3 regions of the Saccharopolyspora sp. NPDC000359 genome follow, and region 2 is predicted to be linked to each of the others. Evidence: riboswitches for the same ligand, from Rfam matches in the RefSeq annotation. Region 2 holds a riboswitch; each other region holds the start of a gene.
What was found. A riboswitch is a leader RNA that binds a small molecule or an ion and turns the genes downstream of it on or off. The one in region 2 is predicted to bind glycine.

Region 1 (3,268 bases), on a different contig from region 2:
GCCCGCTCCCGCCGCAGCACCTCCGGTTCCAGCGGCACCAGCTCGCGCTGGACGAAGTTACGCACCCAGTCCCTGATGTCGCGCTCGGTGTCGGAGAGCGAGAAGTCGACCATCGCCGGATCCCTTCCTGCGGCCATCTAACTAACGTCGTTAGTTTTGTGGCAGCCTAAGACGGTCCCGGCGAACGCCGCAAGGGACCTGACGAGGAGAAGACGTGCCCAGACCGACCACTCCCCGGTTGTCACCGGAACGCATCCGCCGCGTCGGGCTGGAGATCATCGACGCCGACGGCCTGGAGGCGCTGTCCATGCGCCGCCTCGCGGAACGGCTCGGGGTGCGCGCGGCCTCGCTGTACAACCACGTCTCGACCAAGGAAGATTTGCTGCACGAGATCGCCGACGACGTGATGGCCGCGGTGGACGTCGCCGGTTTCGACCAGGACTGGACGAGGGGCCTGCGCACCTGGGCCCGCTCCTACCGCGCGGCCCTGGTCGCCCACCCGAACCTGGTGCCGTTCCTGGCCTACGGCCCGGCCCGCCGCGAGAACGCCCTGCGCCGGGCGGACGCGGTGCACGGCGGCCTGACCCGCGCGGGCTGGCCGCAGCGCTACGCCACCATGATCGGCGCCTCGACGAAGTACCTGGTGGTGGGCTCGGCGATGGGCTCGTTCAGCGGTGGCTTCCCGGACGACGCGGACCTCTACGACGACCGCTTCCCCCACCTGAACAGGGCCCACCTGCTGCGCGAGCACGCGGCGGAGATCGACGAGGCCAGCTTCGAACTGGCCCTCGAAGCCCTCATCGACGGCCTCCGCAAGCAGTACCAGGCCCTGGACACCACGCGAACGACCTGAACCTGTTCAGAAGTCCGGGCAAGCCTGCACGAGATCACTCGCCCGTCCGGTTGACGTGGGTCACCGGGGGTTCGTAGCGTCCAAGGCGCAGAACCGAATACAGCGCCTACGACGTCGTGCGGGAGAGACTCCGGCCCACCGGGACCGGGGCGCCGAAGGAGCAATACTCCCCAGCAAACTCTCAGGCACCGGCACCGCGCGGCACCAGGCGATCACGGAGAAAAGCAGGAGCACCCGCTTCTCGCCCACGGTGCAAGCCACCCCCGCGGGGTGGCGAAACTCTCAGGCCAATGACTCCGGGGAGACCGCCCGACCAGCGCAAGCCCGCGCAGGTCGGGGTCGAGGTGCCCCCGATAAGGTTGGGCGCAGTGAGCTGACCGGCCCTCGACTGCCGACCGGCGCCCACCAGGAGGAGTCCCACACCATGTCGTCGCCACGACGGACGCCCTTGCACCACGTCCACGAAGCGCTCGGAGCCACCTTCACCGAGTTCGCCGGCTGGCAGATGCCGCTGCGCTACTCCGGTGACACCGCGGAGCACAACGCGGTGCGCACCGCCGCGGGCCTGTTCGACCTGACCCACATGGGCGAGATCCGGATCAGCGGCCCGCAGGCCGCCGAGGCGCTCGACCACGCGCTGGTCGCCAACGCCTCCGCGATCACCCCCGGCCGCGCCCGCTACACCATGATCTGCAACCCGGCCGGTGGCGTGCTGGACGACCTGATCGTCTACCGCCTCGACGAGCAGGAGTTCCTGGTGGTGGCCAACGCCGCGAACGCCGCCGTGGTCTCCGCCGAGCTCGCCGACCGGGTCAGCGGCTTCGACGCCCAGCACGAGGACGTCTCCGACGACTACGCGCTGATCGCGGTGCAGGGCCCGAACGCGGTGGCGATTCTCGCGCCGCTGACCGACACCGACCTCTCCGGCGTCAAGTACTACGCGGGTTACCGGACGCAGGTCGCGGGCAAGGACGTGCTGCTGGCGCGCACCGGCTACACCGGCGAGGACGGCTTCGAGCTGTTCACCGCGCCGGGCGACGCCGAGGCCGTGTGGCAGGCGCTGACCGAGTCGGGCGCGCAGCACGGCCTGCAGCCCACCGGGCTGTCCTGCCGCGACACGCTGCGCCTGGAGGCCGGGATGCCGCTGTACGGCAACGAGCTCTCCGCCGACCTCACGCCGTACCACGCGAACCTCGGCCGGGTGGTCAAGCTCGACAAGCCCGGCGACTTCGTCGGCAAGGAAGCGCTGGCGGCTGCCGCGGAGAAGCCCACCGAGCGCACCCTGGTCGGGCTGAGCACCGACCAGCGCCGCGCGCCCCGCCACGGCTACCGGGTGCTGGACGCCGAGGGCTCCGAGATCGGCGTGGTGACCAGCGGCGCCCCGTCCCCGACCTTGGGCCACCCGATCGGACTGGCCTACGTGGACCGCGAGCACAGCGAACCCGGCACCCAGCTGCAGGTCGACATCCGCGGCAAGGCCGTCGCGGTGCAGGTCGTCGAGCTGCCGTTCTACCGCCGCAACGCCTGAGAGATGCACACAGGAGGCAACACCATGTCGACACCGGACCTGTTCAACGACAAGCTGGCCGCGGTGGACCCAGAGGTGGCGGCGGCCGTCGGCGCCGAGCTCAACCGCCAGCAGACCACGCTGGAGATGATCGCGTCGGAGAACTTCGCGCCGCAGGCCGTGCTGGAGGCGCAGGGCTCGGTGCTGACCAACAAGTACGCCGAGGGCTACCCGGGGCGCCGTTACTACGGCGGCTGCGAGCACGTCGACGTCGTCGAGCAGCTGGCCATCGACCGGATCAAGGAGCTGTTCGGCGCCTCGTTCGCCAACGTGCAGCCGCACTCGGGCGCGCAGGCCAACGCCGCGGCGATGTTCGCGCTGCTCAAGCCGGGTGACACCATCATGGGCCTGGACCTGGCCCACGGCGGTCACCTGACCCACGGGATGCGGATCAACTTCTCCGGCAAGCTCTACAACGTGGTGCCCTACCACGTGCGCGAGGACGACCACCGCGTCGACATGGACGAGGTCGCCCGGCTGGCGCGGGAGAACAAGCCGCAGCTGATCATCGCCGGGTGGTCGGCCTACCCGCGGCAGCTGGACTTCAAGCGGTTCCGGGAGATCGCCGACGAGGTCGGCGCCTACCTGATGGTGGACATGGCGCACTTCGCCGGGCTGGTCGCCGCGGGCCTGCACCCGAACCCGGTGCCGCACGCCCACGTCGTCACCACCACCACGCACAAGACCCTGGGCGGTCCGCGCGGTGGCGTGATCCTGTCCTCCGACGAGGAGTTCACCAAGAAGTTCAACTCCGCGGTGTTCCCCGGTCAGCAGGGTGGGCCGCTGGAGCACGTGATCGCGGGCAAGGCGGTGGCGTTCAAGGTCGCCGCTGGCGAGGAGTTCAAGGA
Region 2 (3,268 bases):
CCGCCGCGGGCGGTCTCCTTGTACTTGACCTTCATGTCGCGGCCGGTCTCGCGCATCGTCTTGATCACCTTGTCCAGCGAGACGAAGTGGTTGCCGTCGCCACGCAACGCCATCCGCGCCGCGGTGATCGCCTTGACCGAGGCCACCGCGTTGCGCTCGATGCACGGGATCTGCACCAAGCCGCCGATCGGGTCGCAGGTGAGCCCGAGGTTGTGCTCCATCGCGATCTCGGCGGCGTTCTCCACCTGGCGCGGCGTCCCGCCGAGAACCTCCGCCAGCCCGGCAGCGGCCATCGAGCACGCCGAGCCGACCTCGCCTTGGCACCCGACCTCGGCACCGGAGATCGAGGCGTTCTCCTTGAACAACACCCCGACCGCACCCGCCGCGAGCAGGAAACGCACCACACCGTCGTCGTCGGCACCGGGCACGAAGCGGGTGTAGTAGTGCAGCACCGCCGGGACGATGCCCGCCGCCCCGTTGGTCGGGGCGGTCACCACCCGGCCACCGGCCGCGTTCTCCTCGTTGACGGCCAGCGCGAACAGGGTGACCCACTCCAGCGGATCATCCTGACCGGTCAGCGACGCAGCCAGCTCCGCCGCGCGCCGCTTGACCTTCAGCCCGCCCGGCAGCTCGCCGGTGTTGCGGCAGCCGTTGTCCACGCACTCCCGCATCACCTGCCAGATCTCCAGCAGTTCCTTGCGGACCGCGTCCTCGCCGCGCCACGACAGCTCGTTGGCCAGCATGACACCGCTGATGGACAACCCGGACTCCGCCGTGCGCTCGAGGAGTTCCGCACCCGTGCGGAACGGCAACCGCACCTCGGTCTCGTCCGGCTTGATCCGGTCGGCGCCGGTCGCGTCCTCGTCGACGACGAAACCTCCGCCGACCGAGTAGTACTCGGCACTGTCCAGGACGACGTCCCCGGTGAACGCGGTGAACCGCATCCCGTTCGGGTGCACCGGCAGCGACCTGCGGCGGTGCATCACCAGGTCGCGGTCCACGCTGAACCGGATCTCGTGCGCACCGTCCAGCCGCAACCGGCCCGTCGTGCTGATCTCGGTGACCCGGTCCGCCACCGCGGCCGGATCGACGACCTCCGGGCTGTGGCCCTCCAGGCCCAGCAGCACCGCCTTCGGGCTGCCGTGCCCGTGCCCGGTCGCCCCCAACGAACCGAACAGCTCCGCCTTGATCCGCGTGACCTGCGGCAACCGGCCCGCGTCACGCAGTCGTCGCGCGAATCGCTTGGCCGCCCGCATCGGGCCCACGGTGTGCGAACTGGACGGTCCGATGCCCACTGAGAACAGGTCGAAGACACTGATCGCCATTGATCGCCTCCGCTGCTGCCCGGCTCCGGCTACTGCTCGATCAGTCCGGCGTACTGCTCTGCCGTGAGCACAGCACCGGTCGCGGTGGCGCGCACCTCCAGCAGCCAGCCCCCGCCGAACGGCTCCGCGTTGACCAGCGCGGGGTCGTCCACGACGGAGTCGTTGATCGCGACGACCTCACCGGTGACCGGCGCGAACAGGTCGCTGACGGACTTGGTGGACTCCAGCTCACCGCAGGTCTGACCGGCCTCGATCTGCTCGCCGACCTCGGGCAGCTGCACGAAGACGATGTCGCCCAGCGCCTCCGCGGCGTGCTGGGTGATGCCGATGCGGACCACGTCGTCGCGGTCCTCGATCCACTCGTGCTCTTCGGTGTAGCGCAGGTTCTCCGGCAGGGACATGGTGGGAGGCTCCAAAGCGGTCTGGAGGGCGCGGGTGCGCCCGGAATGTGCTGGGCCTCCCCCTCTGTTTCGGTACCTGAGAGCTTCGCCGCGGATCAGCGGCTTGCACCGTGGGTGGCGCGTCCACTGCGACGCGCGCTTTCCAGAGTTGCCTCGCCCGAACGGTCATGGGTGCCTGAGAGTTTTGTGGGGAGTCTTGCTCCTTCGGCGCCCCGCACCTGGTGCGAGGTCTCTCCCGCACGGGGTCGACGGCCGGTATGCGATTGTCTACGTGCTCAGCAACGATAAACGGGCCCGCTCTGGTGCCACAATGCCCACCCCCGGTCCGCGACCAGGCGGCGCTTCCGGCGAACCCGCTCAGCGTGGCCGCCCTCCCGCGCGCCGGGTCCCCTGGCTCGGGCATGACCTCCGGCGGGTGGCGAAGGACGAGTTTCAGGAGGCCGGTGATGCTGGACGTCCGGGCACTGGTCGACCGGGTTGGGCCGACCCTGCTGCGCGCGGTGGTCGTCCCGGAGTCGACCACGTGCGTCGGCGACGTCGTCATCGCCGAACCCGACCAGCACCCGGCGGTGGTCGACGGCGACCTGGTGCTGGGCGTGGCGGTCGCGGACCGCGAGCACGCGGCGGCACTGGTGCGCACCTGCGGCGACCTGGGTGCGGCGGCGGTGCTGTTGAAGCCGCCGGTCGCCGCCGACGAGCACATCACCGCGGCAGCCGAGGAGGCGGACGTCGCCCTGGTCGAGGTCCGGCCGGAGACCGCGTGGGCCCAGCTGGTCTGGTTGATCCGGGCGGCGCTGGCCCGGACCGACTTCGACGAGGCGGACGCGCGCAGCACCGGGGTCGGCGACCTGTTCCGGCTCGCCGACGCGGTGGCCGACGTGGTGGACGCCCCGGTCACCATCGAGGACGCGCACTCCCAGGTGCTCGCCTACTCGGCCCGGCAGGACCTCACCGACCCCGCGCGCGTCTCGACGATCATGGGCCGCAGGCAGCCCGACGACGTGCTCGCCAAGTTCCGGGCGCGCGGCACGTTCCGCAAGCTCAGCAAGGGCAGTTCGGCGATCTTCGTTCCCGCCCAGCAGGACGGCACGCTGCCCCGGCTGGTGGTGCCGATCAGGATGGGCGGTGAACTGCTCGGTTCGATGTGGGCGGTGGTGCCCGACCAGGTCTCCGACGAACGCGCGACGGCGTTCGCCGACACCGCTCCCCTGGTGGCGCTGCAGCTGCTCCGCTGGCGGGCCGTCGCGGACGCCGAGCGGCGGCACAGCGCGGAGCAGGTGCGGCTGCTGCTGGACGGCGGCGAGGGCTGGCGGGTCGCGGCCAACGAACTGGCGGTCCCGAACGAGCTGCACCGGGTGATCGCGATCGAGATGCCCGCTTCGGACGGGCCCGCCGAGGGGCACCGGCTGGCGCTGTGGGAGTGGATCACCCGCGGGATCGGGCGCCGACCGCTGGTCACCGAGATCGGTGCCATGCTCTACGCGGTGGTGCCGGACCGCGACCGCGGCGGCTGGCAGGAACTGCGCACCGCGCTCGCCTCGC
Region 3 (3,268 bases), on a different contig from region 2:
CGAGCTGGTGTTCGACGGGGATGTGCGGGTCTCGGCGCGGCCGAGCGACTCGGTGGCGCTGGCCCTGCGCATCGGGGTGCCGATTCACGCCGACGAGTCGGTGCTGGACGAGGCCGGGTTGGTCATCCCCGACGAGCAGGAGGACGAGGTGGAGAAGTTCCGCGAGTTCCTCGACTCCGTCTCGCCCGAGGACTTCCGCGGCGCGGACACGTAGCGGTCCGCGACCCGGTTGGAGCAATCCCGGCCCCCGCTTGCGCCTGCAGGCGGGGGCCGGGTCGTCCGGCGCCCGCGCGTCGCGTTGACCTCCCCGCGAGGCAGGCATACCGTCGAGTTGCGCGAAATCGCCCCGGTGTGATTCAGCGGGTGAACTGCCGGTGCGGCGGTGCTGCCGACCGCGGTCGGCGGGGTGTTCGCGGCCCTGATCGAACCGATTCGGGCGCTGGTGATCGTCGTCGGCGACAAGCCGGACGAGGGGAGGCAGGCGTGGTCGAGGAAGCGTCCAACGGGGATGCTGCCGCGGAGCAGGGTGGTCTGTTCCCAGACGCCTCGCTGCCGGACGAGCTGGTCGGCTACCGGGGACCGGCCGCCTGCCAGATCGCTGGCATCACCTACCGCCAGCTGGACTACTGGGCGCGCACCAAGCTGGTCGGCCCGTCGATCCGCGGGGCGGCCGGTTCCGGTTCGCAGCGGCTGTACTCGTTCAAGGACATCCTGGTGCTCAAGGTGGTCAAGCGGCTGCTGGACACTGGGGTGTCGCTGCACAACATCCGGGTCGCGGTCGAGCACCTGCGCAACCGCGGCGTGCAGGACCTGGCCCGGTTGACGCTGTTCAGCGACGGGACGACGGTCTACGAGTGCACCTCTGCCGAGGAGGTGGTCGACCTGCTGCAGGGCGGCCAGGGGGTGTTCGGCATCGCCGTCAGCGGTGCGATGCGCGAGATCAGCGGCACCATCCACGAGTTCCCGGCCGAGCGGGCCGACGGCGGTGAGGTGGTGCAGGCCGAGGACGAGCTGTCCCGGCGCCGCCGGGACCGGCAGGCCGAGACCGGCTGACCGGTCGGTCGGTGGTTGCGGCAGTGTGCCGCACCTCGCATCAGCGGTTCGCGGGGGTGGTCTGATCGGGTAGGCTGCCACCCATCGCCGACCCCGTGCGGGAGAGTCCGGCCCGGCGCCCAGCCGTGGTCGGCGCCGAAGGAGCAACCCTCCCCGACAACCTCTCAGGCCACCTGGACCGCGCGGGCGAGATACCTCTGGAAAGAGGGGGTACCACTGGTGTGGTGCCACCCCGCCGACGGTGCAAGCCCGGACCCCGGGTGAAGCTCTCAGGCGTTCGCTTCGCGGACAGTGACAGAGGGGGAGAGCAAGCGCAGCCGCCGCTGCACTGCCACCCCTGTTCGCCGCGATGATTGAGGTTTGGCGATGACCGACGACCGCATTCCCCTGGCAGCTCTGGAGCACGGCACGCCGTTCGCCGACCGGCACGTCGGCCCGGCCCCGGCGGAACTGGCCCACATGCTCGACGTGATCGGCGTGGGCTCGTTGGAGGAGCTGGGCCGCAGCGCGGTGCCGGACGCCATTCGCGAGGACGACCTGCGGCTGGCGCTGCCGGAACCGGCCACCGAAGCGGCGGCGCTGGCCGAGCTGCGCAAGCTCGCGCGCCGCTGCCACCCGCACACCGAGATGATCGGGCTCGGCTACTACGGCACCACGACCCCGCCGGTCATCCTGCGCAACGTGCTGGAGAACCCGGCCTGGTACACCGCCTACACGCCGTACCAGCCGGAGATCTCGCAGGGCCGCCTGGAGGCGCTGCTGAACTTCCAGACGATGGTGGCCGACCTGGCCGGGATGCAGGTGGCCAACGCGTCGATGCTGGACGAGGCGACCGCCGCGGCCGAGGGCATGACGCTGGTGCGCCGGGCCGGGAAGTCCAAGTCGCCGCGGTTCCTGGTGGACGCCGACACCCTCCCGCAGAGCACCGCGGTCATCCAGACCCGCGCCGAGCCGCTGGGCATCGAGGTCGTCGTCGCCGACCTGTCGCAGGGCCTGCCCGAGGGCGAGTTCTTCGGCGCGCTGCTGTCCTACCCGGGTGCCTCGGGTGCGGTGCGCGACCACGAGGCGCTCATCGCCGAGGCGCACGAGCGCGGGGCGAAGGTCGTGGTCGCGGCCGACCTGCTCGCGCTGACGCTGCTGCGCGCGCCCGGTGAGATCGGCGCGGACGTGGTCGTGGGCAACACCCAGCGCTTCGGCGTGCCGATGGGCTTCGGTGGCCCGCACGCCGGGTTCATGGCGGTGGCCAAGGGCCTGGAGCGGCAGCTGCCCGGTCGGCTGGTCGGGGTGAGCGTCGACGCCGACGGCAACAAGGCCTACCGGCTCGCGCTGCAGACCCGCGAGCAGCACATCCGCCGCGAGAAGGCCACCAGCAACATCTGCACCGCGCAGGTGCTGCTGGCGGTGGTGGCGTCGATGTACGCGGTGTACCACGGCCCGGCCGGGCTGCGGGCGATCGCGACCCGCGCGCACCGGATGGCGGCTGTGCTGGCCGAGCAGCTGCGGCGCGGCGGCGTCGAGGTGCTGCACCAGGAGTTCTTCGACACGATCGTGGCGAAGGTGCCGGGCCGGGCCGACGAGGTCGTGGCCGCCGCGCGCCGCGGCGGCATCAACCTGCGCCGCGTCGACGCCGACCACGTGGGCGTCAGCTGCGACGAGACCACCACCCGCGCCCACCTGGCCACCGTGTGGCAGGCCTTCGGCGTCGAGGGCCTGGACGTCGACGAGCTGGACGCGCAGACCCCCGACGCGCTGCCGACCGCGCTGCGGCGCACCTCCGAGTACCTGGCGCACCCGGTGTTCCACACCCACCACTCGGAGACCTCGCTGCTGCGCTACCTGCGGCAGCTGTCGGACAAGGACATCGCGCTGGACCGCAGCATGATCCCGCTGGGGTCGTGCACCATGAAGCTCAACGCGACCGCCGAGATGGAGCCGATCACCTGGCCGGAGTTCGGGTCGCTGCACCCGTTCGCGCCCGCCCAGGACGCTGAGGGGCTGCTGTCGCTGGTCGGGGACCTGGAGACCTGGTTGGCCGAGGTCACCGGCTACGACGCGGTGAGTCTGCAGCCCAACGCCGGCAGCCAGGGCGAGTTCGCCGGCCTGCTGGCCATCCGCGCCTACCACCGCAGCCGTGGTGAGACCGACCGCGACGTGTGCCTGATCCCGGCGAGCGCGCACGGCACCAACGCCGCCAGCGCGGTGATGGCCGGGATGC

Region 1: it holds a riboswitch for glycine, as region 2 does, so the genes downstream of both, gcvT (glycine cleavage system aminomethyltransferase GcvT) here and gcvH (glycine cleavage system protein GcvH) in region 2, are expected to answer to the same signal.
Region 3: it holds a riboswitch for glycine, as region 2 does, so the genes downstream of both, gcvP (aminomethyl-transferring glycine dehydrogenase) here and gcvH (glycine cleavage system protein GcvH) in region 2, are expected to answer to the same signal.

What each region holds. Positions count from the first base shown of each region.
Region 1 is NZ_JBEPDU010000042.1:10,191-13,458, forward strand. Features, by position in the region: gene ABT324_RS24585 (acyl-CoA dehydrogenase family protein) at 1-113, opposite strand, end outside; gene ABT324_RS24590 (TetR/AcrR family transcriptional regulator) at 215-853, shown strand; glycine riboswitch at 963-1,060, shown strand; glycine riboswitch at 1,061-1,160, shown strand; gene gcvT (glycine cleavage system aminomethyltransferase GcvT) at 1,278-2,381, shown strand; gene glyA (serine hydroxymethyltransferase) at 2,406-3,268, shown strand, end outside.
Region 2 is NZ_JBEPDU010000001.1:65,944-69,211, reverse strand. Features, by position in the region: gene ABT324_RS00320 (L-serine ammonia-lyase) at 1-1,325, opposite strand, end outside; gene gcvH (glycine cleavage system protein GcvH) at 1,355-1,726, opposite strand; glycine riboswitch at 1,781-1,878, opposite strand; glycine riboswitch at 1,879-1,974, opposite strand; gene ABT324_RS00310 (PucR family transcriptional regulator) at 2,173-3,268, shown strand, end outside.
Region 3 is NZ_JBEPDU010000031.1:67,478-70,745, forward strand. Features, by position in the region: gene ABT324_RS20370 (bifunctional nuclease family protein) at 1-214, shown strand, start outside; gene ABT324_RS20375 (MerR family transcriptional regulator) at 484-1,053, shown strand; glycine riboswitch at 1,142-1,244, shown strand; gene gcvP (aminomethyl-transferring glycine dehydrogenase) at 1,420-3,268, shown strand, end outside.